Regions from separate parts of the Pseudoalteromonas sp. C12FD-1 genome, predicted to be linked through region 2. Evidence: riboswitches for the same ligand, from Rfam matches in the RefSeq annotation. Region 2 holds a riboswitch; the other holds the start of a gene.

Region 1 (4,060 bases), on a different contig from region 2:
TTGAAAGCGGACTAAATTAGCTGTTTTATGATATGGGTTACTCATCACAGTTAAGAAGTCACTTAACAGCTCACTCTCGCCGTGTTGATTATATTGCGCAAGGATTTCTTCGACGATGTGATTACGCGGTATAACCCTTGGGTTAGCCGCTCTCATTAGGTTATAGCTGTTTTCATCACATCTTTTTTGCCATAACTGGGCCCATTGCGTTAATTCATCTGGTACTTTGCCACCATTTAGTGACTCGGTTAAGGTATCAAAGGTATTGGTGTAATCGAGCTTATACTCTTGAAATAACAATAATAGCTTACTGACAAGTTCCACATCGTCTTCGTTATGACCTGCTAAGCCCAGTTTTTGCGCCCACATTTGATTGTACTGCTCGTTAAATAGCGTTGAGAACTGGCTGATTATAGGCGTCATTAAACTTACAGCTTGTTCGTCGTCATCATTTATCAGCGGTATTAGGCTCTCAGCTAAACGAGCGCAGTTCCAGCTCGCTATGTTTGGTTGATTACCATAAGCATAACGACCTTGCTTATCAATTGAGCTAAACACAGTATCAAAATCAAATCTATTCATCATTGCACACGGGCCGTAGTCGATAGTTTCGCCGCTTATTAAGGTATTATCAGTATTCATAACGCCATGAATAAAGCCCACTCGCATCCAGCTAATAACCAGCGCTAGCTGACTATTTATAACGGCTGCTAAAAAGTCTAAATAGCGCTGTGCCCCTGTTGATTTTATACTTGGGTAATGACGCTCAATAGCTACATCAGCTAATTTTTTTAATCCTTCGACATCACCTTGAGTTGCTAAATATTGAAACGAGCCAACCCGAATATGGCTACTTGCCAAACGGGTAACAATTGCGCCTGGTTGTGGCGGATTACGATAAACAACTTCACCAGTGCCTACAACAGCCAAACACCGCGTGGTTTTAATCCCTAAGCCATGCATAGCTTCGCTCATAATATATTCACGTATAGCTGGACCTAGTGCGCACCGCCCATCGCCCCCTCTAGAATACGGGGTAGCACCAGAGCCTTTTAATTGAATATCCCACAGCTGGTTTTTATCATCACTTATAGCACCGAGTAAATGTGCTCGCCCATCACCCAAACGTGGTGAAAAGTGTCCAAACTGGTGCCCAGAATAACCAAGCGCTACCGCCTTTATTTGCTGTGGTTCATTGCCTGCAAAGGTACTAGCGCGCAGCTGTGGCTCAACAACTATATTAAACTGCTTAGCTAACGATGCGTTCCACAGCAGCAATTGCGGGGCAGCAACACTTGAGGGTTGATCCTCTATCGCGAAATTATCTGCTATGTCTGTGTATCTTGGCACTAGATTCATGGTTAATCCTCTGTTTGTTGGCTTATGCCTACACGGTTATCGCCCACACTGTAAGCCACAATTAAACTCAGCTCTTGCATGCTTAAACCACTTTGTTTTTGCATTTCGTTAAAAAATGCCTGCGCAGCAGTGAGTGATTTTTTAGTTTGCAGCCCGCCATCAATTATTTTATGCGCTCTTAGGTAACTTTCTACATCCCGCGAAAGTAAAAATGTATCTTTACCAAGCGCTCTTAAAGCATAGGGGCCAGTATTTCCACCTAAACGAGCGCCGTGTTTTTTTAAATGCGCCCATAAACCAATAATATTATCTGTTGGCCACTGGGCAATAAACTTGCTAAAACTGCCATGCTCCTGTGCTATTTCGTGGATCATGTAAGCATTTTCAGGAATCGTTTTCACTTTTTTATAATTACGAATAATGCGCTCATCCGTTGCTTTTTGCTCTAGCATATCGGGCGGCATCATTAATAACTTATCAACACTAAACTGCCAAAAAACCTCTCTAAAGCCCGGCCATTTGCTGTTTATTACCGACCAATAAAAGCCACTTTGAAAAACCTTTCGGGTAAATTCTTCAAGCCAGTCGTCGTCACTTAACGTGCTTAACGCTTTTTTAGATAAAGGTTTTGCGAGTAATAACTTAAGCATTTTTTCAGAGCCTTTTCGCTCTACCGCTCGCTTATAAATATCACTAAATTTTTCCATACTTATTAAATACCTCGCTGCTTATAGGGTTAGTGTACGAGAAAAGCAGCCAATACGTAACCACCGCTATTTTCGATGAGCTGTTCTGTATTTAGCAGCTTGACACCTAGACGGCTAAAATGTTTTAATCGCCGCAATTACCCTATTTAAATTGTATTTTGTTAAACCTTTTGTGTTTACGCAAAATACAAAGGGCTAGAAGAGGTGCGTTATTCAGGTAGCGTATGTTAGGAGCGCAAACTCCAGTGAGCATACGCCAGGGGAATACCGCCGAGAGGTAAACGCTTTTGCGAAGCAATTACTTCGGGCGACTAGGTTGAATCCTAGCGACTGTCACCAATAGCAGCTTTAAAGCAGCTTATTAGTTTGGTGGAGAGCTTCTGGTCTTAAATAATAAGGCCGTGCGCCCTATTATTTTAAGCCCATTCGCTCTTCGAATACTGTTCGAACGACGTTAATGCGGCTCACATCATACAGCCTCCTTAATATCTCGAACACCTTATAGGTTCGTAAGAGATGATCAACAACTTCAATTTAGACGACTACGCACTGTGGACAGCGCTTGTTACGCCGTTTGATCAACAAGGTAATGTTGACTACGACACGCTCACAACACTTGTTAGCGCACAAGAAGCGGCACAAAACGGTATTTTACTGCTCGGTAGTACAGGTGAAGGCTTAGCCCTTACGCTTAAAGAGCAGCAAGGCATTGTTGAGCACGTGTGCCAATTAAAACCCAGCGTACCGCTTATGGTTGCTGTGGGCGGTAGTAATTTAGCCCAACAAGAAGAATGGGTTAGCTACTGTAACCAATTACCTATTCACAGCTACTTATTAGGCTCGCCGCTTTATGCAAAACCAGGGGCTGTAGGTCAAACACATTGGTACGAAAGCTTATTAAACGAAAGCGCGCATCCGTGTATGTTGTACAACGTACCTGGGCGCAGCGGTGTAAGCATTCCTATCGAAACCATTGAAAACTTAAAAGCGCACCCAAAACTTTGGGCCTTAAAAGAAGCCAGTGGCAACATCACACAATTTGAAGCATACCGACAAGCCGCGCCTAATTTAGCGCTATACAGTGGCGACGATGCACTTATGCCCTACTTTGCCCAAGCAGGTGCAAAAGGCTTAGTCTCGGTTGCGGCCAATGCATGGCCTTTACAAACACACGAGTTTGTAAAACGTAGCCTAAGTGGCCAACACCCCAATTTATTTGCTCAGTGGACTCGCGCTATTAATAGCCTATTTGCTGTAGCAAACCCTATTCCCGTTAAAGTGCTAATGCACCAACAAGGCCGCTTAAGTAGCCCGTTGCTGCGCCCACCTTTAACACACCTTGAGTTAACGCAAACCGATTGCATTACCACTGCAAACGACACCATTTTATCTTGGCATTAAATACAGGTTTTTATAATGAGCTGGTTAGAACTACTAAATAATTTAGAATCGGGCGCAGTACGCGCAGCATCACAAAACGAAAGCGGCCAATGGGAAGCTAACGTAGAAGTAAAACAAGGCATTTTAGAAGCCTTTAAAAATGGCACTAACACTGAGTTTGCAGGTGGTTTTGTAGATAAACACAACCTTGCACCGCAAGAATTTAGCACTGAAGATGGCGTGCGTATGGTACCAGGTGGCACCAGTGTTCGCCGTGGTGCATACGTCGCTAAAGGCACTATTATTATGCCACCAGCGTACGTAAACATTGGCGCATACATCGACGAAGGCACTATGGTTGATAGCCACGCATTAGTGGGCTCGTGTGCGCAAGTTGGTAAAAACGTACATTTGAGCGCAGCTGTGCAACTTGGCGGTGTACTTGAACCAATTGGTGCAAGCCCAGTCGTGGTTGAAGACGATGCATTTATTGGTGCAGGTTGTGTCATTGTTGAAGGCGTAGTTGTTAAAAAAGGTGCAGTACTGGCACCAGGCGTACGTTTATCTGCAACCATTCCGGTATACGACTGCGTTAATGAGCGTCAGCTTGATAA
Region 2 (4,060 bases):
TTAAACGGCGCGACCAAGTTTCAATCCCCGATTTAACCCCTTTTAAAATTATACTGGCAGTTAAAATAAGCATAAGCGGCGTAAATATAAAATTTCGCACCATAGAGTCGCTGTGTAAAAACTCGCTTGCTGCGCTAAAACCAAAAAATGTAGTAATAGGCTCTATTGCGTAAGAGAGCATCCACCCAGCTACAATAGAATAAAAGCTAAGCATAACCACAGCGCCCGCAAGGCCTATATACCCGGCGGCAGCCCCTACTTTTTTGTTGGTGTTTTGCCACGCATTACCCAATGCTTTTACTGGGTTTGCTTGCGCTTGGTGGCCTAAATAAAGTTCGGTATAAAGCGCAGGTAGCGCAAGTAAAAATATAACAACAAAGTAAACCAATAAAAATGCGCCGCCACCATGGTTGGCCGCCTGAGTAGGAAAACCCCAAATATTACCTAAACCCACTGCTGCGCCTGCAGCGGCTAAAACAAAACCAAATCGGCTTTGAAATCCATCACGCACTTGTGCCATACATCTACAAATTCTGTTATTCTTTGATTATTGTGAATTAAACCATATTTAATGCCAACTGAGTAATAAAATTGCTGTTGGCATAAATAAGCGCTGTTAACCGCTCATAATTACAGCACTCACTTATTTTAAGCGCGTATGACTAACCACTTTTTTAAAAACACCCTAAGCATTGCTCCCTCTTTTTATAGCGATTTACCCCCTAGCAACAATACTATTTTAGTGTTTAATGCAAACACGCTTAATGTAGAACTCCTCGATTTAACCCAGTACCTAAGCCCGTTTGAGATAAGCGTTATAAATCGCCGTAAACGCATGCAAGCAAAGCAAGAATATGTAGCATCGCGCATATTGCTAAAGCAGCTTGCCAAGCATACCCAGCCCCAATACGCGCACGTACCGCTTAATAAAATGAGCACCCTCTTTAATGAAGAGTGCTCAAAGCTGCAGCTCCATATAAACCGCAGCGTTATTAATACCTGTATTTCGCACTCTCATGGCTTAGTTGGTGTAGCTCTTAATGTTACTAAGGCTGAATTTGGGTTTGATATTGAAAAAATAAGCTTAAAACGCCCATTCGAAAAGCTCGCAAAGCATTTTTACAATAAGGCTGAAATTGACTTAATTACCGCCCCTTTGGCTATAAAAGAGCAAGCCGACTGCTTTTTTAGAATTTGGACCTTAAAAGAGGCACTCGCTAAAGCAACAAGCCGCCCAATAGCGCAATTGCTTAGCCCAAATGTATTTGATGAATTATCTTTGTTAAACCTTACAGCATCGAGTAACACCATAATGGTTGCCAATGAGGGGTTTGATATAAGCGTGGCGCATAAAAAAAGCACCGACTGGCGGTGCTTTATGCTTAAAAATTTAGATACTTAATTACTTGGCATATAAGCTTAGGCAGCGCTTTCTAATAAGCGACTGTGTATTGCTTGCACTACGGTATCTGACTCGCTTTGCTCTACTAAAAAGCATAAATTGTGCTTACTTGCACCATGGCAAATTAATCGAATATTAAACTCTTTTAATACGTTCATTAAGTTCATTTCGTGCTGGCGTAGCTGTATTTCTGAGCCTATTAGCGCCACTAAGGTTAAGTTATTTTCAACCGACACATGGCAAAATTCAGCTAGCTTATCTAAACACGCTTGCTCAAGCTCAGGGCGCGAGGCATTGGGTGCGTTATCTAAGGTAATAGCAACACTAATTTCTGAGGTAGTCACTAAATCTACCGATATATTAAACTCACTTAAAATTGTAAATACTCTGGCCAAAAAGCCACTTGCTAATAGCATTTCAGGGCTTTTAAGCGTGAGCAATATTTGGTTTTTACGTTGCGTTACAGCGCGTATACCCGGCTGCTGTGACTTTTCACGCTCAATCCACGTGCCACCGCGCTCTGGCTCGCGGCTAGAGCCTACAAATACATTAATATGGCTACGGCTGGCTGGTAAAATAGTGGCTGGGTGCAATACTTTTGCGCCAAAGGTGGCCATTTCTGCGGCTTCGTCAAAGCTTAAACGGGCAATTGGCGTTGCCTTTGCACATAAGCGTGGGTCTGTGCTAAATATACCCACTACGTCGGTCCAAATATGTACGCTTTTAGCGTTAATCGCCTCAGCAAGTAATGCTGCGCTGTAATCTGAGCCACCACGGCCAAGCGTGGTTGTTTGGCCAAATTCGTCGCTACCAACAAAACCTTGAGTCACAATTACTTGCTCATCTAATAACGGAATTAAAATCTCTTTAGCCGCTTGCGCTGTGGCTTTAACATTGGGTGTTGCTTTACCAAACTGGCTGTCGGTTTTAAGTACTTTACGTACATCAAAACGGTCGGCATTTAAGCCTTTTAAACGTAGCACTTGCGCAAATAAGTACGACGATAAGCGCTCACCAAAACTAAGTAGCTCATCGTGCTGCTGATCCGTTGTTAGTGTTTCAAGGGCTAACGTTTGAAACGCTTTTAACGTTTCGTTAAAACCTACGGCTAAATCGGCATCAAGCGAGAGCTCATCTAAAATTGCTTGCTGAATAGCTAGCACGCCGTCAATGTGCTCTTGGCGCTGCTCTGGGGTAATGCTTGATTTACACAGTGCAACTAAGTGATTAGTTACGCCGGCGCTGGCGCTCACTGCTACAATACGCACGCTTTTATCTGCAACAATAATTTCGCTACAGCGACTCATCGCTTCAAAGTTTGCAACACTGGTTCCGCCAAATTTGGCAACGATGTAATCTGATTTTGCGCCTGGTACTGTTTGTGGCACTGATTGGGTAGTCATTTAGTCTCCTTTCGCGGTATTTTAACCGCTAAAAAACAAGAAGAACTTGGCAAAGGAATGCATTTGATGTGTCCGCTGCCAGAAGCTCTCCACCTATATTGGTGACAGTTTTGAGGATTCAGCCCCATAAACCGAAAAACAATAGCGACGTACCATTGTTTTTCTCGGCGAGTACTTCCCTCTTTAATGGTTATGGGCGTTCGTCACCTACCATTAAATACCTAAGTATCGCACCTCTTCTGAATGTTTTATTAACCGCTGGCTAATAAAACAAAGCCCCGCTAATTAGCGGGGCTTTGAAAGTTATCGTTTAGACGTCTAGGTGTCAAGCATTTATAGTAAAAATTAAACAAAACCACCCATAAAGTAAGCGCCTGCATAACCTACGGTATAACAAATTAATAATTGCAGCGATAATTTAAAGTAGCTCGTAAAAGTAAGTGCTTTAAGTTTGCTCATGGCAATAATACCCGCTGCCGAACCAATTATAAGCATTGACCCACCTACACCTGTTGCATAGGTAAACGACAACCAATGTTGCTGGCTCATTACTATATCTGCTTTTAATAGCGCAGCAGTAAGCGGTACGTTATCGACCCCTGCAGATAGTATTCCCATTAAATAGTTAGCGTACTCAGGTGCCATTACTGTATATAAATCGGTAAATTTACTTAAAATACCAATTTCTTTTAATGCGCCAACAAGTAAAAGCACCCCAACAAAAAACAGTAGTGTGTCGTATTCTATCTCGCGAACAAAATCGATGATGTCTTTGTTTATGTCTTTTTTACGCATTAAAAATTGCGCCACTAAAAACATAACCGATAAACCAAATAAAAATGTGAGTAGCGGCGGTACGCTATAAATTACGCTAAGGGTTAAAGTACTTACCACGGTTGATAAAAATATAATGGCAATAGTGATGTCGGTTTTTTCTATACGTTTTTTTTGCGAGCCCACAAACTCTATTTGCCCTTTCATACCAATAGAGAGTAAAAGCGCTAATAGCATTACACTTATAAACGCTGGCGCTATGAGCAGTAATAAGTTTGCAATAGACACTTTGCCGTCCAAAAATATCATTAAGGTGGTTACATCACCGGTTATTAGCGATACACCGCCAGAGTTAACCCCAAACACAATAAGTGTGGCGTATTTAATCAGCTTTTTAGCTTCCAGCTTTAACGACATAACCACAGCAAGTGATATAAGCGTAGCGGTCACATTGTCAGAAATAGACGAAAACAAAAAGGCA

The links. A riboswitch is a leader RNA that binds a small molecule or an ion and turns the genes downstream of it on or off. The one in region 2 is predicted to bind lysine.
Region 1: it holds a riboswitch for lysine, as region 2 does, so the genes downstream of both, dapA (4-hydroxy-tetrahydrodipicolinate synthase) here and lysC (lysine-sensitive aspartokinase 3) in region 2, are expected to answer to the same signal.

Annotation. Positions count from the first base shown of each region.
Region 1 covers NZ_JBBEVD010000048.1:70,137-74,196, reverse strand. The annotation lists gene WDB87_RS05720 (protein adenylyltransferase SelO) at 1-1,359, opposite strand, end outside; gene WDB87_RS05715 (DNA-3-methyladenine glycosylase I) at 1,362-2,066, opposite strand; lysine riboswitch at 2,258-2,454, shown strand; gene dapA (4-hydroxy-tetrahydrodipicolinate synthase) at 2,583-3,467, shown strand; gene WDB87_RS05705 (2,3,4,5-tetrahydropyridine-2,6-dicarboxylate N-succinyltransferase) at 3,483-4,060, shown strand, end outside.
Region 2 covers NZ_JBBEVD010000063.1:62,424-66,483, forward strand. The annotation lists gene WDB87_RS08845 (sodium-dependent transporter) at 1-520, opposite strand, end outside; gene WDB87_RS08850 (4'-phosphopantetheinyl transferase family protein) at 659-1,402, shown strand; gene lysC (lysine-sensitive aspartokinase 3) at 1,420-2,805, opposite strand; lysine riboswitch at 2,880-3,052, opposite strand; gene nhaD (sodium:proton antiporter NhaD) at 3,151-4,060, opposite strand, start outside.